Regions from separate parts of the Rhizobium sp. BR 250 genome, predicted to be linked through region 2. Evidence: predicted binding sites of a transcription regulator. Region 2 holds the regulator's gene; each other region holds the start of a gene.

Region 1 (5,593 bases), 270 kb from region 2:
TTTGTCGAGCAGCCCGATTCCGGGATTTTATGTGCGGCTGAGGCTGGCGCTTTGCTCCAGCACCTGCATGATGGTTTTGCCTGCATCCTCTATGGCACCGCTATTATCGACGGTGGTTATGTCGAAGTCCCCGACGACCGTGAGTGAACTGCGTTCCAGCCGGCGAAGAATATCGTCCCGGCTTTCCCGCCCGCGCTGCTCAAGCCGCCGCGCCAATACATCCGGCTGCGCAACGATGTTCACCACCTTCAGGCGGGAAAAGGCGGTGCCGAAATGGGGCAGGGCCGAGCGGGAACCGTTGGCGATGACCACTTCACCCGCATCGAGATGACGATGGACGGCGGCGGGAATGCCGTATTTCAACCCATGCGCCTGCCAGGAGACCGCGAATGCACCCTCATTTTCCAGCCGGTTGAATTCGTTCATCGAAACGGCATCGTGGTTTTCACCGCCGGCATCGCCGCTGCGGGTTATGACGCGGCGGGTGAAATGGAAACCCGGCCGGCCGGAAAGCTGTGCCGCGGCATAGTCCATCAGCGTATCCTTGCCGGCCCCGCTCGGGCCGACAATCACGATCATCGTGCCGGGCGACAATGCGCGCCGGCTATCTCCTCCATCGGTGGTCATGCCACGCGCTTGCCCTGGCGCCAGACCGAACGGGCGACCGGCACGCCATCTTCGCGATGAACCCGGACCAGATCGGCGCGCAATCCCGTCGCGATACGGCCGCGGTCAAGAAGGCCGACGGTGCGGGCCGGTGTGGCGGTGACCATGCGCAGCGCTTCCGGCAGGGTGATGGCTTCGACCTGATCGGCAAGCAGGAAGGGCGCAAAAAGCAGGCTGAACGGCACGTAGTCGGAAGAGAGAACATCCAGCACGCCGATCTCGGCAAGATCGCGGGCGGCGATATTGCCGGAATGGGACTTGCCGCGAACGATGTTCGGGGCGCCCATCAGCACGCTCATGCCGGCGCTGTGCGAGGCCTTTGCGGCCTCGACGCTGGTGGGGAATTCCGCCAGTTTTACGCCGTGGCCGATAGCCTCGCCCACATGGGCTTCGGTGGCATCGTCATGGCTTGCGACGGTGATGCCACGCTCGGCGCAACGGGCCGCCAGATAGTCGCGGTGCTTGGCGGAATATTCCACCGAAGCCGCCTGCCGGCGCCGCACGAACTCGGCGAAAGCCTCGTCGCTCAGCCCACGCTTCTTCTGGTAATAGAAAATGTACTGATCCATCGACTGGAACTGGCGCTGACCCGGGGAGTGGTCCATCAACGAAATCAGCCGCACGCGCGGATCGGTTTCGAAGTCTTCGAAATGCTCCAGCACGTCGGCGGAGGCAACTTCACAACGCAGATGCAGCAGGTGGTCCGCACGCAGACGGTTCTGATCCGCCGCCGCCTCAATGGCGTCAGCCATTTCGCGCATTTCGCCTTTCTTGAAACCACCGTCCTCATCCGAGCCGAGGCGCAGGCAGTCAAATACGGTGGTGATACCGGAAGCCGCCACCTGGGCGTCATGGGCCTGAATGGCGGCGATCTTGTCCCAGATGACGCCGGGACGCGGCGAATAATGCTGTTCCAGATGGTCAGTGTGCAGTTCCACCAGGCCGGGGATCAGGAAGTCACCTTCGAGGTCTTCTCCGGTTTTGGAAGCACCTTCGCTGATATCGGCGATCTTGCCATCACGGATCAGGACGGAGCCCAGAATAATATCGTCTTCCAGAACGATACGGGCGTTGGAAAGGGCGTGCTCGGTCATGGGTTCGCATCTTTCTTTGGCTGCTGGCCAAGCGGGTGCCAGCGGTGAACGGTGAAGGGAGCGCCGCGCGTTTCTTCAATGAACAAAGCGAGGCCGGAAATAGTGAGGGGCTGATCGACAAATTCGGCAAACCGCGCCGAAAGGACCTCATGCATGGCGGGCTGGTCGCTTTCATCGATGCGGCCGGTCAGCGTCATGTGAAAGCGGAAATCATCCATGACATGCGGATAACCCCAGAGAGACAGATTTTGCCGCTGGCTCTCCGTCAGCATTTGCGGCCGCCGCCGGGCAATATCGGTCTCGGACAGGGGCGCACGGAACCGGTCGAAATGATCGACGATCTCGGCGGCAAAATCCTGCAGCGGCTGATAGGTGCGGTCCGGAACCAGTGCGAAAAACGGTCCGAGCGCGCCGACGACCACGCGCGGAATCTCGAAGGCGGACTGGCTGGCCGCGAAATCTTCGACGGCTGCAAGCAGCTCCGCTTCGCTGTATTTTTCGGCGAGTTCGAACGGGGCCTTCAGGGTCGCGTGGAAACCGTAACGGCGGGGCTCTTCCGTCATGTCGGAATAATCGTCGTGGTCGTCATGCAATGTGCCGGAAAACGCATTCCGGCCCAGCCAGCGCGAGGCTGCTTCAGTCAGCGGATGATCCTTAGCCGGAGAAAAATAGATAGCGTAGCGCACGGCAAGCACTCTTCAGTGTCATGGGAAACCAGGGATGAGATGCTATTTGGCGTGACTCGCCCGCTTCCCGCAAGGTCAGGAGTGCGAGGTAATCGGTTTCCGTGACAGAATGATGATGTCGAAGGAAAAAAGCGCAGGCAATGCGGCAAGCATCCCAAATAGGCTGAAGGCGCCGACAGAGATCGCGGAAAGATAGGGGAAGAGATGTCGCCGGCATTCATCGGGACCGTGCGAGCATCAGGACTGCGCGAGTGTTCGGGGTGGGATGACGGTCGTCGTTGCGACTTTTGTCATCCCGCTCCCTTAGCCTTAGTGATGCGTTTTTCCGATCAGGCGCGAACGCAGTGAATTCGAAATATGGTCAAACAGGAAAACCACGAACAGGATGAGTAGAACCATATAGGCCACCTTGTCCCAGTCGGCATTGGTGCCCATTGCTTCCAGCAGTTTCAGGCCGATGCCGCCGGCGCCCACCGCACCGATGATCGTGGCGGAGCGGGTGTTGCTTTCCCAGAAATAGAGGGACTGGGAAATGAAGACCGGTAGAACCTGCGGCAACACACCGAAGCGATTGACGGCAATGGGGGAGGCGCCGACGGATTTGACGCCCTCACGCTGCTTGTCGTCGACATTCTCCAGCGCCTCGGCATAGACCTTGCCGAGCGCCCCGGTGTCGGTGAAGAAGATCGCGGCAATGCCGGGGATTGGTCCGGGGCCGAAACTGCGGGTGAAGAACAGCGCCCAGATCAGCATGTCGATGGAGCGCAGGAAGTCGAACAGACGCTTCATGCCCCAATTGGCGGCTTTGTTGGCGGTGATATTGCGGGCGGCGATGAAGGCGAGCGGCAGGGCGACAAGCGTGCCGAACAGCGTACCGACGAATGCCATTACCAGTGTCTGCAGCAGCTTGGAAAGAATATCGGCATGTTGCCAGACGCTATTGTCGAGGAAATCATCGGCCATGTGGCCGATATTGGAGCGCTCGGGATCGAGCCTGTCTTCCCAGAGCGCAAGAGCGGCAAGTTCGCCATAACCCTTGCCCCAGAATTCCGATTTGGTGTCGAACAGGAAATTCGCCCATCCGAGGAAGCGACGCTGCACATAGACCTGACTGGTGCGGATTTCCGCCTGACCGGCAAAACCGTAATGCACGAGGACCTTCTTGCCGTCCTGCTGGATTTCGTCTGGCAGGCCCTCCGGCGCGACCGCCGCATCGTCATTGATGATGACGGGGTAGTTCTTGCCGTCGACATAAACATCCACCCGGGTCGGGGTCACGTCGAGGCGGTTTTGCGTACCGACATAGACCACACTGTAGCCGCCGCCCGGCAGGGGCTGCAACCAGTCGATCTTCGCATCGGCGGGATATTGGCCGCGGCTTGACCATTGCGGCTCAACCTTGTCGTCTGCGAAACGCAGGCGTGGCTGGGCGCGCCAGGAATACCAGTCCTGAATATAGCTCGAAGCGCGGTCCCACCGACCCTGCATGAAAGCCGGCCCGACATTGAAGAAGAAAAAGCAGCCGATGAGATAGATGGCGATGATGACAAGGCCGGTCAGCAGGCCGTATCGCTGCATGAAGCTGCGATTGAACACTTCGGGATGCGCGGCCGTCAGTCTTTCGCGCTCGGCGGTGTTGAGAATGAAGCTGGACGACATCAGGCCGCTCCCCGTCCGAATTCGAAGGATTGATGGCCGATCAGCTTGCGGCGCAACCAGCCGGAAAACTGATCGACAGCGATGATGGTGATCAGCAACAGGATGATGATGGCATAGGTCTTCGATGCGTGATCGTTGCCGATCGAAAGCCGGAAGACCTCGCCGATGCCGCCGCCGCCAACGGCGCCGATGATGGTGGAGGCGCGCACGTTGATTTCGGCGCGCAGCAGCGCGTAGGAGACGAAATTGGGCAGAACCTGCGGCACGATGGCGAAACGCACCCGCTCCAGCCAGTTGGCACCTGCGGCGCGCAGGCCTTCATCCGGCTTCATGTCGGCATTTTCCACCACTTCGAAGAAGAGCTTGCCGAGTGCACCGATCGTATGAACCGAAATCGCGATGATGGCCGCGATCGGGCCGATGGACAGGATGGCGGTCAGCAACCCGGCGACAACGATTTCGGGAAAGGCGCGCAGCACTTCCATCACCCGGCGCACCACCCAGCGCACGAGGCCGGCGCCAACGAGATTGGTGGAGGCGAAGAAGCAGAGCACGAAGGCGAAACCGGTACCGATGATTGTCGAGACCAGCGCGATATTGAGCGTGATGATCAGCTGGTAGATGAAATGCGGGATGTAGAAGCCGTCGGTGATGTAAACGCGATCCGCGACATAATTATATTTCAGCGAACCATCCGCATAGGGCGACGGCAGGTCGAACATCGCCCGGAAGATTTCCAGCGGGCTCTCCGGCACGAAGGTCTTCATGAAATCGAAGAAATAGGGCAGGCGCTCGAAGAATTTGCCCGAATTGGCCGCATTGGCGAAATTCAGTGAGGCGGCGAGGATGACGAGAAAGATCACGAGCGAAATGACGGTATAAACCCGTCGTGTCGCAAGCTGCTGTTGATAGTGACGCATGATCGTCTTGGACGATGCGCTCAACCCCTCGGGCGCGAGGGTATCATGGTGCAGGGTGGTCGCCATGCCGCTTTTCCTTTATTGGCAAAAGCGGCGGCACCGCAAGGCACCGCCGCTTCCGGATATGATCTCAGGATCAGCCGCCGATAACGGACTTACGGGCGTCGATGATCGTCTGGTAGAAGGACGGGTCGACCTTGATGTAGGCGGTGTTCTTGCCCTGGGTGAAGCCCTGGAAGCATGCGAGGTCCTTCTTCGGCAGTTCCATGAAGAAGTTTTCGACCTTCTGCTTCATCGCGTCGCCGAGCTTGTTGGTGACCATCAGCGGGCCGTTCGGGATCAGCGGCGACTTCCAGACTTCGACGATATCGTCCATATCGAGGTTGCCCTTCTTGACCATCTGGTAGAGGTTGCCGGCGGTATAGCCTTCTTCCCACTTGCCAACGCCCGAACCGAAGGTGGTGCCAACGTCGAACTTCTTGTCGAGAACGGCGAGAACGAGGTTCTCATGACCGCCGCCGAAGCCGGTTTCGGAGAAATATTCCTTGACCGGAACGCCGGTTTCCTT
Region 2 (5,593 bases):
CGCAACCGCCTTTTCCGCGTCATGATACAGCGCGATCTCGCCGCCATTGTTGCGAGCCCAGTTCAGGAACTTGTCATGCGGTTCGGATCCCATCGGCACCGCCATCGTCATGCGGTAACCGAAGCGTGCCGAGCCCTCGACAAAGGAGTGCAGCACGTTGTTGCCGTCACCCGTCCAGGCGATGGTCTTGCCTTTGACCGGACCGCGATGTTCTTCGAACGTCATGATATCCGCCATGATCTGGCAGGGATGGGTATCATCCGTCAGGCCATTGATGACCGGAACCGTTGCGTGTTCGGCAAGCTCGAGCAGGCGTGAATGGTCCGTGGTGCGGATCATGATGGCATCCACGTAACGCGACAGCACCTTCGCGGTATCGCCGATCGTTTCCGCACGACCGAGCTGCATTTCCGTACCAGAGAGAAAAAGGGTCTCGCCGCCCAGCTGGCGCATGCCGACATCGAAGGAAACGCGGGTGCGGGTGGAGGGCTTTTCAAAGATCATTGCCAGCATCTTGCCGGCAAGCGGCTTTTCCGCCGTTCCGGCCTTCGTGGCGACCTTGCGTGCGCGCGCATCGTCAAGAATTGCCCGCAGATCCTGCGAGCCGACGGCCGACAGGTCGAGAAAATGTTTAGGTGAAGCCATTTCAAACTGTCCCATGCTCGCGAGCCTCCGGGAAGAGGCCCGCCCTTTATTGTTTCCTCAGGCGATTTTCGCCTGCTTCGCGGTCAGGGATGCGGCTGCCGCTTCCACGCGTGCCAGACCTTCGCGGGCCTCTTCCGCCGTGGTGACGAGCGGCGGCAGCAGGCGGATGACGTTGTCTCCCGCCGGTACGCCGAGCAGATGTTCCGCACGCATGGCCTGCAGCAATTCGCCCGAGGGAACCCGGGCCTTGATGCCGAGAAGCAAGCCTTCGCCGCGAATTTCCTCGATCACATCCGGATAACGATCCTTCAGCGAGGCAAGACCCTGGCGGAAGACCAGCGCGACATCACGGACCTTTTCGAGAAAGCCTTCGGAGAGAACGACGTCGAGAACAGCATTGCCGACCGCCATGGCCAGCGGATTGCCGCCATAGGTGGTGCCATGCACGCCGGCCGTCATGCCGGAAGCGGCATCCGCCGTGGCAAGGCAGGCACCGAGCGGGAAACCGCCACCGATACCCTTGGCAACCGCCATGATGTCAGGCGCAACACCGGTCTGCTCATAGGCGAAGAGTTTGCCCGTGCGGCCGACGCCGGTCTGGACCTCATCGAAAATCAGCAGCATGCCATGCTCGTCGCAAAGCGAACGCAGCAGCTGGAGGAATTCCTTGCTGGGCGCGCGGATACCGCCCTCACCCTGAATGGGCTCGATCAGAAGTGCGGCCGTCTCCTGCGTGATGGCGGCCTTCAGCGCGTCGACATCGCCGAACGGCACCTGGTCGAAGCCTTCGACCTTGGGACCGAAACCTTCGAGATATTTCTGCTGGCCACCGGCGGCGATCGTCGCCAGCGTGCGGCCATGGAAGGCGCCTTCGAAGGTGACGATGCGAAACTTTTCCGGGTGACCCTTGGAATAATGATAACGGCGCGCGGTCTTGATCGCGCATTCCAGCGCTTCCGCGCCGGAATTGGTGAAGAAGACCTTGTCCGCGAATGTCGCTTCCGTCAGGCGCTTTGCGAGTTTTTCCTGTCCGGGCACTTCATAAAGGTTGGAGACGTGCCAGACCTTTTCGGCCTGGGTCTTGATCGCTTCCACGAGGTGCGGATGGGCGTGGCCCAGCGAATTGACCGCGACGCCGGCCGCAAAATCCAGATATCGCTCGCCGCTTTCCGTGAACAGCCAGACACCCTCGCCTCGCTCGAAGCGCAGGGGGGCTCTTGCAAACGTATCGAACAATGGCGCGGCGGCTTCGGCCATGGCTGTATCACTCCTTGCGCGGATGCGCTGTCAGACGGTTGTCAATAGGCTGGCGAGGTTATCCCCCGCCTGAAAATCAAAAATGCCGCCTTGCGGCGGCACCGGCACTATTGTCACTTCGCCTGCCGATGTCAACAAAAGTCCGCATTTCCCGGGCGTCTCAAGCACTAGTAGACGGTGGCGAATGAGCCCCAAGGTGTTGCCTTTCAGACTCAACTCGCCAGCAAGTTGGGGAAAACCGGAAAATCGATTCCAGATGATTCCCCCGACTCTTGCCACGGAGTCGGGCTGGCACTAGGTTAATCGCTAATTACTAGACTGCATTGCGGCGGAACTAGTCACCGAAAATCTGGCGGAAACCACGCTTGCGGCACGCCCGCGGGGCGGAGAGGGATTCTGCCGAAAATACACGCGAAAAGCGGAGAAGCGGCATGAACTGGACAGACGAGCGAGTCGAGAAACTCAAGAAATTGTGGTCCGAGGGGCTTAGCGCCAGCCAGATAGCAGCACAGCTGGGCGGTGTCAGCCGTAATGCCGTGATCGGCAAGGTCCACCGTCTCAATCTGCCGGGACGCGTCAAGGCCGGCGGCCCTGTCACTTCGGCGCGTTCCGCGCCCAAGCGCACGGCCGCCCCTGCTCCCCGCGCGACAAATTTCGCGACCCGCGTCAACGCGACGCCCGCACGGGTCTTGAGCCGCTCCAACGCGGCAACGGCACTGCATGAGGAAATCGATATCGAGACCGCCGAAGTTCTCGACTATGTTCCCTCCAGAAACGTCGTAACGCCGATTTCCCGTCGCCTGACACTGACGGAACTGACGGAACGCACCTGCAAGTGGCCGGTCGGCGATCCGCTCAAGGACGATTTTCATTTTTGCGGTTGTGAAGCACTGGAATCTTCACCCTATTGCAAGTTCCATGCAAAGCTCGCCTACCAGCCGGTGAGCGAGCGTCGCAAAGCTTGAGTGTTGCGGCACGCATTTGACACTCAAAAACTACGGGCCTTCGGGCCCGTTTTTTTATGACATAAAGTCAGAGGTTCTTTGCGGTCTCGGAATCAACCCAAGGGCAGATATCCCGCACCTCGCCTTCCTGAAAACCGGGCATGTTCCACTGTCGGCCGGTTTGAATTTCTGGACAGGGTACACGACTTTGGTCCTTGCGGAGTTTCAGCCATATCGCGACGTGGCGTGCCCAAACAAAGCGTAACGTCGTCCTTGCGATGAGGGATTGCACCAGACACTCCGGCGTCATCCTTGGGCGTGTCGCGAGGATCCGCAACCTTTGATTTTTTGACGCGCATATCCTCCGGGAGGCGTTCGCCATCAACTGCAGGCGGTCTAGAAACCGGATGGCAGCGGTGTGATCCGACAATCCGGATTTACACCGCATTTAAAGCCCCCTGAGTACGATGCCCGCTTTTGAAAAGATCCATAGTCAAAAAGCCCGAAACCGTTTCCGGTTTCGGGCTTCTAAATTTTCGGTTGCACTATCGGCCTTGGCGAAACTGTGCCGTTTGGTCTGGCTCAGGCTTCCATCGAATATCCGGCACCACGCACGGTGCGGATGACATCCTGCATATGCGAAAAATTGAGCGCCTTGCGCAGGCGTCCGACATGAACGTCGACAGTGCGCTCGTCGACATAGATATCGTGGCCCCAGACGCCATCCAGCAACTGCGAACGGGAAAACACCCGGCCCGGAGAGGTCATCAGGAACTCCAGCAGGCGGAACTCCGTCGGGCCGAGGCGCACTTCGCGGCTTTTGCGGTGAACGCGATGGGTCTCGCGATCCAGCTCGATATCACCGCATTTCAGCACCGAGGACAGAACCTCGGGACGCGCCCGGCGCAGCATGGCCTTGACGCGGGCCATGAGTTCCGGCGTCGAGAACGGCTTGACGACATAATCGTCAGCGCCGGTGGCGAGGCCGCGAACCCTCTCGCTTTCCTCGCCGCGCGCGGTCAGCATGATGATGGGCAGGCGTTCGGTTTCCGGCCGCATTCTCAAACGCCGGCACAGCTCGATGCCGGAAACACCGGGCAACATCCAATCCAGAATGAGAAGGTCCGGAATACGCTCCTGCAGCCGGATTTCCGCCTCGTCGCCACGGGGTATCGTGTCGACGTCATATCCCTCAGCCTCGAGATTGTAACGAAGCAGGACGCTCAACGCCTCCTCGTCTTCCACAACTGCAATCTTGGGCACCATATGCTAACTCCGCAAGCCTTCGCCTGTCTGTTACTCGGTCACCGAACCGAGCGTGTTGGAACTGTCGTCCTTCGGACGCTCGCCCTCCGGCTGGCTGCCGGTGGTCATGTAATAGATCGTCTCGGCGATATTGGTGGCGTGGTCGCCGATACGCTCGATGTTCTTGGCGCAGAAGAGAAGATGCGTGCAGGTGGTGATGTTGCGCGGATCTTCCATCATGTAGGTCAGAAGCTCACGGAAGAGCGACGTATACATGGCGTCGATTTCCTCGTCGCGCTCGCGGATGGCATTGGCCTTCTCGGCGGAGCGGGTGGAATAGACGTCAAGCACTTCCTTGAGCTGTACCAGCGCTAGTTCCGACAGGTGCTCGATGCCGCGGGCGAGCTTGCGCGGCACGCCGGTTCCGGCAACCGCGATCACGCGCTTGGCGGTGTTCTTGCCAAGATCGCCAACGCGCTCCAGATCAGCTGCGATACGCAGGGTGCCGATGATCTCGCGAAGGTCGGCCGCCATCGGCTGGCGTCTGGCGATGGTGACGATGGCCTTGTCGCCGATCTCGCGCTCGGAATGATCGAGGATCGCGTCGTCGGAAATGACCTTCTGGGCAAGTGCGGCATCGGAATTGACGAGCGCACGCACGGCGTCGGCGCACATCTGTTCCGCAAGACCGCCCATTTCGGCGATGCGACGTGTGAGGAATTTCAATTCGTCGTCATAGGCCGACAGAATATGCGAATGGGTCGTTGTCTGTGTCATGGTCTAGTCCTCCGGCTTGGCCTTCATGCGCGTGCCCGGAAGCGGGCACGGCAGAGGCACCAGTCTTGTTCGGTTTCGAGAAAGCGCTGGCCAGGATCAGCCGAAGCGGCCCATGATGTAATCCTGCGTGCGCTGGTCGTCCGGATTGGTGAACATCTTGTCGGTTTCGTTTTCTTCGACAAGATGACCAAGGTGGAACATGGCCGTGCGCTGGGAAACACGTGCCGCCTGCTGCATGGAGTGCGTGACGATGACGATCGTGTAATTCGTCCGCAGTTCGTGGATCAGTTCCTCGACCTTTGCAGTCGCGATCGGGTCAAGCGCTGAACAGGGTTCGTCCATCAGGATCACTTCCGGGCTGACGGCAACCGCGCGTGCGATGCACAGACGCTGCTGCTGGCCACCGGAAAGACCCGTGCCGGATTCGTGCAGACGATCCTTCACCTCGTTCCAGAGACCCGCCTTCTGCAGGCTCTGTTCGACGATCTGGTCCATATCCGCCTTGTTGCGGGCAAGCCCGTGGATGCGCGGACCGTAGGAAATGTTTTCGTAGATCGACTTCGGGAAGGGGTTCGGCTTCTGGAACACCATGCCGACGCGGGCACGCAATTCCACGACGTCAATCTGCTGATCGTAGATATCGTCGGTGTCGAGCGTGATCTTGCCGGTGACCCGGCAGCCGTCGATCGTATCGTTCATACGGTTCAGGGTACGCAGGAAGGTGG
Region 3 (5,593 bases), on a different contig from region 2:
GGTGTTCTGCCACCAGCGAACGGTAGCGCCGGCGAATGTCGGAAAAATCGTCGGAGGGCGAAACGCCGAGCACACGATAGGGATCGCGCCCGTCCATATGCACATGCCGCGCCATGATCGTTTCGAAATGATCTTCGGTGATACGGAAGATTTCCGCGATCCGGCCGAGGAAGGCCAGCTCCCGCTCGTGGATCAGCCCATCGGCCTTGGCAATGTGGAACAGGCCGTCGATGACGCTTTCCAGCATCTCGCAATTGGCGTGGCCGGAACCGCACAGACCAGCCAGCCGCTCCGCATAGGCCTCGTAACCGGCAACATCCTGACGTGCGAGGTTATAAAGACGGGCGACGTTCTTGGCTTCTTCTTCCGGGAAATCGAAAATCTGCCGGAAGGCACGAACCTCGGCATCGTTCACGACGCCATCGGCCTTCGCCATCTTGGCGGAAAGTGCGATGATGGCCACGGAAAAGGAAACCTTGCGGCGGGTTTCCGGGTCACCCTCGAACAGGGTGCGGATAGCTTCCACCACGCGCCCGAGTGCGCCGCCTGCCGCGTCGCCGATTGCGCCGAGCAGTCGTTCCCACAGGGATGAAATTTGCAGACAGGCGAAATCGAACATCATGCGACAAGCATGACGGGATATTACCGGGAATGCAAGACGCCCGGCGGCCCAGCGGCATTAACTTTTATTCATCTTTGCGACAGTTTTACTGCAGGAACAAGAGCGAGGCGAACGGCGCAAGCCCGGTTTTCCACAGATGCCGCAGACGGACACGGCCGCGCGGCAGCCCTGATGCGGATTGAAACGATTATATTCGGCCAGTTTTGTCAAGCCGCTGAAAAACCGCGAGAAATCGGCGTTTTTCTTGATAAATTCACTTTACACCTACACGCGGCTGTCGCATCCATTTGCCAGACATGTCTTTGGATATATGTGAAAAGGAGAGCCATGATGGCCAAACAGAAAGTCGCAATGCTGACCGCGGGTGGCCTTGCGCCCTGTCTCTCTTCGGCCGTGGGTGGCCTGATCGAACGCTACAGCGACATCGCGCCTGAGATCGACATCATCGCTTACCGTTCCGGTTATCAGGGCGTGCTTCTGGGCGACCGCATCGAGATCACGAAGGATATGCGCGAAAAGGCGCATCTGCTGCACCGTTACGGCGGCTCGCCGATCGGCAACAGCCGCGTCAAGCTCACCAATGCCGCCGATTGCGCCAAGCGCGGTCTCGTCAAGGAAGGCGACAATCCGCTGCGCGTCGCCGCTGACCGGCTGGCGGCTGACGGCGTCACCATTCTCCACACCATTGGCGGTGACGACACCAATACGACCGCCGCCGACCTTGCCGCCTATCTCGGCGCCAACGGCTACAACCTCACCGTCGTTGGCCTGCCGAAGACCGTGGATAATGACGTCGTGCCGATCAAGCAGTCGCTCGGTGCCTGGACGGCCGCCGAAGTCGGCGCCTCCTTCTTTGACAATGTCAGCAACGAGCAGAGTGCGGCGCCGAAGACCTTCGTCATCCACGAAGTCATGGGCCGCCATTGCGGCTGGCTGACGGCCGCCACCGCCCGCGCCTATATTCAGAAGACCAGCGGCAATGAATATGTCGAAGGCCTGATGATGAACACGCAGATGAAGAACATTGACGGCATCTACCTGCCGGAAATGGCCTTCGACATCGAGGCGGAAGCCGAGCGACTCAAGGAAGTCATGGACAAGAACGGCTATGTCACGCTGTTCGTTTCCGAAGGTGCAGGCCTCGACGCCATCGTCGCCGAACGCGAAGCCTCGGGTGAGGCCGTGAAGCGCGATGCCTTCGGCCATGTGAAGATCGACACCATCAATGTCGGCGGCTGGTTCCAGAAGCAGTTTGCCAGCCTCATCGGCGCAGAGCGTTCCATGGTGCAGAAATCGGGCTATTTCGCCCGTTCCGCCGCCGCCAATGGCGACGACCTGCGCCTCATCCAGGGCATGGTCGATCTGGCGGTCGAAAGCGCGCTCAACAAGGTCTCCGGTGTCACCGGCCATGACGAAGACCAGAATGGCAAATTGCGAACCATCGAGTTTCCGCGTATCAAGGGCGGAAAGCATTTCGACCTCTCTGCAAAATGGTTTACCGAAGTGATGGAACACGTCGGTCAGCCGTTCACAGCGGCCTGATTTTACGATAGTCTAAAATAAGACGGCGACAGGGAGGGCAAGGAGGAAGAGAATGTCTGGACAGGCCTGGCTGATTTTTTGTGCAGCATGTGCCGTTGTGTTCGCACTCCCCTCTCCCCTTGTATTCTCTGTCGCCTCCTATGCCGCCATCCGCGGCAGGAAGACGGTCTTCGCCTCCGTCAGCGGCGGCGCACTCGGCATCGTCACTGCCATGACGATTTCCGCCATTCCGGTGGCCGGTCTTGCCTATCTGCCACAAGCCTTCCTTGAAATCGTGCAATGGGCAGGCATCGGCTGGCTGATGCTGTTTGTCCTGTGGACTTTCGCCACGCCGGCCGCACAGGCGGCCAATGCCGATAATGACAATCTGCCGGGCAAATCCTGGAGCGGTATCTTCCGCGATTGTTACGCCATCGCGGCCCTGCGCCCACGCTATTTCGCTTTCTTTCTGGCGTTGCTGCCTCAATTTATTTCCACCACGGGCAACGCCGTTGAAACCCTCGCCATGGCACAGGCCGCGATCCTGATTCTGACGTTTGTGATTCTGACCGCGCAGGCGCTGTTTGCCGGCCGGACTCTGGCGCTGGTGCGCCGCATGTCCGGTGATAAAAAAATCCGGCCGAAATACCGCACCCACTTCATTTCCGGCCGCGCCGTCAGTGCCGGATACAGGCGCATCGCGGCCTGAAAACCGGGGCGCCACGTCCCGGCTTGCCGCTTTCCTTACAATAGGTTAATGAAGGCGCGACGGGACACTGCCTGCTTCGCTCGACGCGGGGGTATCGAAAGACAGGCATAACGAAGGCGGCAACATGCGAAATTCGGGAAAATTCCGCGGAAGAAGTGCACTTCTTCTGTCTTCCACCGTGGGTCTGGCACTGGCATTGAGCGCATGCACCAGCGTCGAATATACCGCGAAGGAAGGGCCGAATGGTCCGAAAATCGCAACGGTCAGCCCCACCGCTCCTGCCCAGGCATCGACACAGCCGGTAACGGCTGAGGCCGCAGCCAGCGCCACCCCGGCCGCACCGGCGGCCCAGACCGCCCAAGCCGCAACATCTTCTCAGCCTGCAGCACTTCCCACCGCCGTCGCCGTCAAGGGCGGACGCGTGGCCCTGCCGCCGGCTTCAGAAATCGCAGCCGCCGCAGCTATTGCCGCGCAGATGCAGCCGCAACAGACCGACGTGGCGCAAGCCGCCGTAACGACATCCGCGCCGACCACGGCTGCGGCTCTGGCACCGACAAGCGCCACCCCGGCGGCGGCAGCCATCGAAACGGCGAGCATGGGGGCGAAGCCCACCACCCACAATGCAGCGGCCGACCTGCCGCAGGTGGTTGCCGTCAAGGGCAGCTTCCCGCCCGCGCCGCCACCGCCCGGCACGCCGTCCATCGGCACCGAACTGACGGCGGAACGGAAAGTCATTCCCCTGCCGAAGCCGGACAGCACGGTCCTCGCTTATGCCGCAGGCCCCACCAATGCCGCGCTTGCCGCCATCCGGCAGAACGAATCAATGACGGCGCCGCTCAATTCCGCACCGGCCGGGCGCGAAAAGCTGAGCGGACTGATTACCAAATACGCCACCATGTATGATGTACCGGAAGATCTGGTTCACCGCGTGGTGCAGCGCGAAAGCCGATATAATCCCGGTGCCTATAGCAGCGGCAATTTCGGCCTGATGCAAATCCGGCATGCCACGGCCCGCTCCATGGGCTTCGATGGCCCCGCCTCCGGCCTGTTCGATGCCGAAACCAATCTCAAATACGCCGTCAAATACCTGCGCGGCGCATGGGTTGTGGCGGGTAACGACCGTGACAATGCCGTCCGGCTTTATGCGCGCGGCTATTATTACGACGCCAAGCGCAAGGGCATGCTGCACGTCCTGCGCAAGTAATAGCTCCGGCTGCATTGGGAATGCCGCCTGAATTTGTTCGGCTTCTCGAGACCGGTGACAAAAGCGCCTGAAATTTTCTCTCCGTCATCCTCGGGCGTGACCCGAGAATCCACGATTGCAATGCGTTATGGATCCTCGGGTCAAGCCCGAGGATGACGTCGTGTGTGACGAGGTCTCGCTCGCAACTTAGACGCCGATGGTTTCCCACAGTCTCTTTGATTCGTTGCTTTCACCCACAGCCCCTGTCATCAAACTGTAGTGTCACGGCTGTAGACGCCTCTCAATCGACTGAGAGGTGAACATATGACGAGTGCGGCACCCAAGACCGGCTTCAGCAAAAACACGAAACTGAAGTCCGCATTGCTCCAGCACAAGGCACTCTCCAAAAGTGGACTTTCCGAACGGTTCTTCGGCGTCCTCTTTTCCGGCCTCGTCTATCCGCAGATCTGGGAAGACCCGGAAATCGACATGGAAGCGATGGAGCTTGGCGAAGGCCATCGCATCGTCACCATCGGCTCGGGCGGCTGCAACATGCTGGCCTATCTCTCGCGCAACCCGGCCAGCATCGATGTCGTGGACCTCAACCCGCATCACATTGCGCTGAACAAGCTGAAGCTCGCCGCCTTCCGCCATCTGCCCGCCCATCAGGACGTGGTGCGCCACTTCGGCCGCGCCAATACGCGCAGCAACAGCGTCGGTTATGACCGTTTCATCGCCGAACATCTCGACGCCACCACCAAGGCTTACTGGTCGAAGCGCACCCTTTCCGGCCGCCGCCGCATTTCGGTGTTCGACAGGAACATCTACCGCACCGGCCTGCTCGGCCGCTTCATCGGCGCCGGCCACCTCATGGCCCGCCTGCACGGCGTGAAACTCACCGAAATGGCCAAGACCCGGACGCTGGACGAACAGCGCCAGTTTTTTGACAGCAAGGTCGCACCGCTGTTCGACAAGCCGGTGGTACGCTGGCTGACGAAGCGCAAGAGCTCGCTTTTCGGCCTCGGCATTCCTCCGCGCCAATATGACGAGCTGGCGAGCCTTTCCAACGACGGCACGGTCGCCTCCGTGCTCAAGGAGCGGCTGGAGAAGCTGGCTTGCAACTTCCCGCTCAGCGACAATTATTTTGCCTGGCAGGCTTTTGCACGCCGTTATCCCGAGCCGCATGAGGGCGCCCTGCCCGCTTATCTCAAGCCGGAATATTATGAGACGATCCGCAACAACACGGCCCGCGTGGCGGTGCACCACGCCACCTATACCGAGCTTCTTTCCAGAAAGCCGGCCAGCGCCGTCGACCGCTACATCCTGCTCGACGCCCAGGACTGGATGACGGATACGCAGCTCAACGAATTGTGGTCGCAGATCAGCCGCACCGCCGCCCCTGGCGCGCGTGTCATCTTCCGCACCGCCGCCGAAAAGAGCGTCATCGAAGGTCGTCTCTCTCCTGATATCCGTAACCAGTGGGTCTATCTCGAAGAGCGCTCCAACGCGCTCAACGCCATGGATCGCTCGGCCATTTATGGCGGCTTCCATATCTACC
Region 4 (5,593 bases), on a different contig from region 2:
TCCTCACCGTGCGCAATCTCAAGGTCGATTTCACGACGCCGGACGGCGCGGTGAACGCCGTCAAAGGCATCGATCTTGACGTCAAACAGGGCGAAACGCTCGCCGTCGTCGGAGAATCCGGTTCCGGTAAAAGCCAGACCATGATGGGCATCATGGGGCTGCTTGCATCCAACGGCATGATCGAGGGCTCGGCAAAATATCGAGGGCGCGAGCTGATCGGCCTGCCGGTCAGCGAGCTGAACAATATTCGCGGCTCGAAAATCACCATGATTTTCCAGGAGCCGATGACCTCGCTCGATCCTCTCTACCGGATCGGCGCGCAGATCGCCGAACCGATCCTCCACCATAGGGGTGGCAATAAGAAGGAAGCGCGCGCACGCGTCCTCGAACTCCTGAAGCTTGTGGGAATTCCTGACCCGGAGCGGCGTATAGACAGCTACCCCCATGAGCTTTCCGGTGGCCAGCGCCAGCGTGTGATGATCGCCATGGCTCTCGCGAACGAGCCGGACATTCTGATCGCCGATGAGCCGACCACTGCGCTGGATGTGACGATCCAGGCGCAGATCCTCGACCTTCTGAAGTCGTTGCAGCAACGCTTCGGCATGGCCATCGTCCTGATCACGCATGATCTCGGCGTGGTCCGCCATTTCGCCAACCGCGTCGCCGTCATGCGCCGCGGCGAGATTGTCGAGTCCGGTACGACGGAAGATATCTTCGATCGCCCGCAGGCGGACTACACCAAGATGCTTCTCGATGCTGAACCCCGTGGACACAAACCGGCCGTTGGCACAGAGGCGCCGGTCGTCCTCTCCGGCCGGAACGTGACGATCGATTATAAAATTCCAGGTGGCTTCCTGGCGAAATCCAGCTGGTTCCGGGCTGTGGACGACGTCAATATCAGCCTTCGCCAGGGACAGACCATCGGCATCGTCGGCGAATCCGGATCGGGCAAGTCCACGCTCGGTCGCGCGCTTCTACGTCTCATCGTGGCTGATGGCCGTATTTTCTTCGGCAAGACGGAGATCACCGGCCTTGACCGAAAGGCCATGCGGCCATTGCGGCGGCATCTGCAGCTTGTGTTTCAGGACCCCTATGGCTCGCTGTCGCCAAGACAGACAGTCGGGGAGATCATCACCGAAGGCCTGTTTGTGCATGAGCAACAGCTGAGCCGGGCGGAGCGGGACAAGCGAGCAATCGCAGCACTGAAAGAAGTCGGTCTCGATCCCGCAGCCCGCAACCGCTACCCTCATGAGTTTTCAGGTGGGCAACGTCAGCGTATCGCGATTGCCCGCGCGATCATCCTCAAGCCGGACGTCGTCATTCTTGATGAGCCTACATCCGCGTTGGACCGATCCGTTCAAGGACAGGTTATCGACCTGCTGCGCGATTTGCAGAAGACGCATGGCCTTTCCTACATCTTCATCAGCCACGACCTTTCCGTCATCAAGGCCATCTCGGACTACGTCATCGTCATGAGAAACGGGAAGATCGTGGAAGAGGGAGAAACGGACGCCATATTCAACAAGCCTACGGCTGAATATACCGAAACGCTCATCAAATCCGCGTTTTCGGCGGAAGCGGCATCATAGACCATCCCCTGCCGGAAGGTCGTCCGCCAGAGTGCGAAGAGCTCTCGGACGATCGCCGCCACTCTGTCATGCGCTTGTTGTAAGATCGTGCTTGATGACAGTATCGCAACCATTTGCTGGCGGAAATACAAGATGATCGAAGACAACCAGTTGAGCCGCATCAAGGACGAAATCATCGACAGCTTCGACGAAGAGCTGGAAATGCAGCTCGATGAAGACCGTCTGGACGATCTCGTGGCCGAAACCATGCCTCGGTCAGCCGATGAGACGCTGGATCGCAGGACGTATTTCCGCGAACTCTTCCGGCTCCAGCATGAACTGGTTCGCCTCCAGGACTGGGTGCAATATAAAAAGCTGAAGATGGTCGTACTGTTCGAGGGCCGAGATTCCGCCGGCAAGGGCGGCGCCATCAAGCGTGTCATCCAGCGTCTCAACCCGCGCGTCTGCCGCGTCGTGGCGCTGCCGGCGCCGACCGAGCGGGAGCGGAACCAGTGGTATTTCCAGCGTTACACCGCGCATCTGCCGACCGCCGGGGAAATGGTACTTTTCGACCGCTCCTGGTACAATCGCGCCGGCGTCGAGCGCGTCATGGGCTTTTGCTCGAACGACGAGCTTGATGAATTTTTTCGCTCCGTGCCGGAATTCGAGCGCATGCTCGTGCATTCGGGCATCATTCTCGTCAAATACTGGTTCTCGATCACCGACGAGGAGCAGGAATTCCGCTTCAACATGCGTATCAGCGATCCGCTGAAGCAGTGGAAATTGTCCCCGATGGATCTGGAAAGCCGGGCCCGCTGGGAGGAATACACCAAGGCCAAGGAAGAAATGCTGGAACGAACCCACATTCCAGAAGCGCCCTGGTGGGTGGTTCAGGCCGTCGACAAAAGAAAGGCGCGCCTCAACTGCATCGCGCATCTTCTCGGCCAGATTCCTTACGAAGATGTGCCGAAGCCGGACATCGTCCTGCCGAACCGTGTACGCAACAGCGACTACACCCGCCATCCCGTTCCTCCGGAAATGTATGTTCCCGAGGTTTACTGATCACCTGGGGCTGTTCGCCAAACGATTTCCGGGATCTTCACCTTCATGTCCTGCCCTGGAGGCCGGCTTGCGGCGGGGCGCGGCCTCGCGCGCAGGGAACCGACAACACCCGCTATCCGGCTTGTGAAAAGGCGCGTAGGCACCTCAGCCAGAGTAAGTTGAGTAAAGCTGGCAGGCGACGCTTAACAGCGTGAAGTCTTCCGCGTTTGAAATTTTCCGGCCGGTCAGCATTTCGATTCTGGCAAGTCGTTGATATAGCGTATTGTTATGTATCTTCAGACAGGAAGCTGCACGCGTGGCGGATTTTCCCTCCCGTATATAGCTGCGCAGGGTTTCATAGAGAAATTCATGTTTCTGATCGTGCAGAAGCGGAGCGAGAACCTCGTGGGCAAAGTCGATGATTTCATGCCGGTCGCGCCCACTCAGCAGAGCTTCGATCCCCATATCCTGATGTGACAAAATCCCGGACTGTCCGCGCCGCACGAGGCATTCTGCCGCTCGTTGGGCCTGAGTTTTCGCCGTCGAGTGGAAACCGGTCAGATCGTAAACCACGCTTGCCCCCACCTGGATATTGAGGTGCAACATCCTGTCCATCATTGCGTTGATATTTCTGGCAAGGGCAGCCGCAGTGGACGCGGAAAAGACGATGATGATCTCATCGTCCTGATGGAAAACAAGTGCATTCGACAGCCTGATCGCGTTCTGCAGATTTGTCTGAGATCTATGGAGAGAGAGGCGAGCATCAGGCGACAGCGGGCCCGACACTTTTGCGACCATGATCTGATGAAAGCGCTCCAGCCGGAACCCGAAATGTTCGAGCCGGCCATGACTTTCGACGCCTTTCAAAAGATCGTCGAAATATGCTCTCTTGCTTGCGTTCAGGACATCTAGCTTCGACATGTCGCGGACAAAGTCCAATGCCACGAACGCAGAAAGCGTGCCGAAAAGTGCGCGCTGAAAGAGCGCATCCTCAATGGGTCGGAAATGAAAAAACCCCACGGGGGCTTCAGCGACCTCAACGATCTGCTCAAGGCTGTCACGGTGATCTGTCCAGCCGCGGGAGCGATAATCCACGCCGAGCACGTTCTCAAATCGAAACTCGACGCCAAACAGGCCCGCAACCAGATCCAGCCGTTCGACCAGACTTCCGCTGGTGGAGAAAATACGTAAAAGCTTGTCGTGCAACTCCACGGCGCGGTCGAGCTCGGCATTCTTGCTTGCCAGGTCGCTCCGCATTTTTTCAAGCCGGCTTGATGTCGCGATAGCGTTCTTATAGGCGAGCGAGCGCTGATATGCGACGGCAACCTGAGCAGCCAACGACTCCAGAACCGTACGATCAAACGGCGAGAAGGTGCCACGCGGTGAAAAGCACAATGTGGTCAATGTGCCAAGGCGCTTGCCTTCCGCGGCAACGGGTACGCAAAGCAATGCGTTGGCAATCCGCGATCGTTCCATGAAAGACTGGCTTTCGGGGCTCATCACACGGTGGGCATCAATGATGTTTTGCCTTCCATTATGAATGGCAGGGACGCCGGTTACGAAGACCTCGCCGGAGACGGATTCATTCGGCTGCAGGCGGTAATGCGTATAGTCATCCGGCAGCCCTTGATGTGAGACCGGGATAAGATAACCGCTTTCTTCATCGAACAACCGAAAGACCCCGGCATCCGCGTGCGGCAGCACGTTCATTACCTCGGCAAGGACACTATGGACGATTTCCTGATCGTCCAGGGAGTTGATCACCGCGGCATTGACAGATGCCAGCATTTCCACGGTCTTGGTCTGTACGGCAATGACCGCCTCCTGAACGGCCGCAACGACGCGGGTGGTGACCTGTTCGCCGCACTGGGCGGAAACCTCGAAAATCGTGCGTTTCGCCGTGAAATAGGAGTGGTCCACCACCAGGCGGAGCCTGTCGTCACTTCGCTCAACTGCGTGGGACAGCAGGGCCACTGTCTGCTCGGTTTCCACATCGACATCTTCGAAGCGAAGCACGCCTTCGTGCTGCATCCTGCTCAGTTCCGGATGGGAAGACAGCGTAATTTCCACGGGCGACCTCATGGTGATATGCACATATTACTCTGAAATATTGTGGAGGAATAAACATCGATTTTTTCCCTGGCAATGCGACAAAGGCAGAAAGTCAATAAAAGGGAACTTCTGATATGTTTTCAAAAATACAGCGTCGCCATGTCATCATAGGAATGCTGTTCCTGTGCTGGGTCGTGGGCTTCATCGACAAGACCGCCATCAATATCGCGATCATTCCCATCAGTGAGGAGTTCGGCCTTTCCCCGGATCACCAGGGCATGATCATCAGCGCCTTTTTCCTGGCCTATTCGATGACGCAGCTGATTGGCGGTTATCTGGTGGATCGTTTCGGGGCGCGGCGCGTGCTCAGTTCCGCCGTTGCCGTCTGGTCGCTGGGAACGGCCGTATCCGGTGCTGTGCACAACGCCATAGGCCTTGCTGCGGCACGCGCCATGACCGGCGCCGGCGAGGCCGTCTTTCCTGCGGGCGGCTCCGTGGCAATCACCGAACACTTCGAGAAGTCGCAGATGGCGCGCGCCAAGTCGGTACTCCAGTCAGGGGCGTCGGTTGGTTTTGCAGTCGGCTCGATCGTCATTACGGCTTTGATCGCCGCACATAGCTGGCAGATGATGTTCTTTGTCCTCGGCGGCGTCGGCCTTCTCCTCTCGGCTGTGCTATTCTTCGTCATGAAGCCGGCGAACGACACGCCTGTCGTCAAGGAGAGGGTGGAGAAGGTTTCGGAAAAGAAGCGTATCGGCGCGCTATTGAAAAACTCGCTGACCTGGAAGATCACGCTGGTCTATTTCTTTACCAATATCGTGTTCTGGGGTCTGCAGTCATGGCTGCCGTCCTACTGGGTGAAGGTCAAGGGCATGAGCATGGTGCAAATGGGCGCCTATTCGATGATCCCGCCGGCGCTGGGCTTCATCTCG

Evidence for each region. The regulator PhoB, encoded in region 2, activates phosphate uptake and scavenging genes when phosphate is short. The targets are predictions, from matches to a motif close to TGTCATNNANCTGTCAT.
Region 1: the regulator PhoB is predicted to act here: its motif matches at 2,548-2,564, upstream of QD336_RS06860 (DUF1045 domain-containing protein).
Region 3: the regulator PhoB is predicted to act here: its motif matches at 4,300-4,316, upstream of QD336_RS08030 (BtaA family protein).
Region 4: the regulator PhoB is predicted to act here: its motif matches at 1,654-1,670, upstream of ppk2 (polyphosphate kinase 2).

Annotation. Positions count from the first base shown of each region.
Region 1 covers NZ_JARWKW010000003.1:316,517-322,109, reverse strand. Annotated here, with positions in the region: gene phnN (phosphonate metabolism protein/1,5-bisphosphokinase (PRPP-forming) PhnN) at 28-627, opposite strand; gene QD336_RS06865 (alpha-D-ribose 1-methylphosphonate 5-triphosphate diphosphatase) at 624-1,760, opposite strand; gene QD336_RS06860 (DUF1045 domain-containing protein) at 1,757-2,455, opposite strand; gene phnE (phosphonate ABC transporter, permease protein PhnE) at 2,756-4,105, opposite strand; gene phnE (phosphonate ABC transporter, permease protein PhnE) at 4,105-5,091, opposite strand; gene phnD (phosphonate ABC transporter substrate-binding protein) at 5,162-5,593, opposite strand, start outside.
Region 2 covers NZ_JARWKW010000003.1:46,633-52,225, forward strand. Annotated here, with positions in the region: gene argF (ornithine carbamoyltransferase) at 1-645, opposite strand, end outside; gene QD336_RS05470 (aspartate aminotransferase family protein) at 703-1,902, opposite strand; gene QD336_RS05475 (GcrA family cell cycle regulator) at 2,334-2,867, shown strand; gene phoB (phosphate regulon transcriptional regulator PhoB) at 3,429-4,112, opposite strand; gene phoU (phosphate signaling complex protein PhoU) at 4,143-4,868, opposite strand; gene pstB (phosphate ABC transporter ATP-binding protein PstB) at 4,965-5,593, opposite strand, start outside.
Region 3 covers NZ_JARWKW010000004.1:124,660-130,252, forward strand. Annotated here, with positions in the region: gene QD336_RS08010 (J domain-containing protein) at 1-622, opposite strand, end outside; gene QD336_RS08015 (pyrophosphate--fructose-6-phosphate 1-phosphotransferase) at 953-2,164, shown strand; gene QD336_RS08020 (LysE family translocator) at 2,217-2,852, shown strand; gene QD336_RS08025 (transglycosylase SLT domain-containing protein) at 2,977-4,056, shown strand; gene QD336_RS08030 (BtaA family protein) at 4,360-5,593, shown strand, end outside.
Region 4 covers NZ_JARWKW010000013.1:110,540-116,132, forward strand. Annotated here, with positions in the region: gene QD336_RS19945 (ABC transporter ATP-binding protein) at 1-1,589, shown strand, start outside; gene ppk2 (polyphosphate kinase 2) at 1,722-2,630, shown strand; gene QD336_RS19955 (helix-turn-helix domain-containing protein) at 2,775-4,679, opposite strand; gene QD336_RS19960 (MFS transporter) at 4,796-5,593, shown strand, end outside.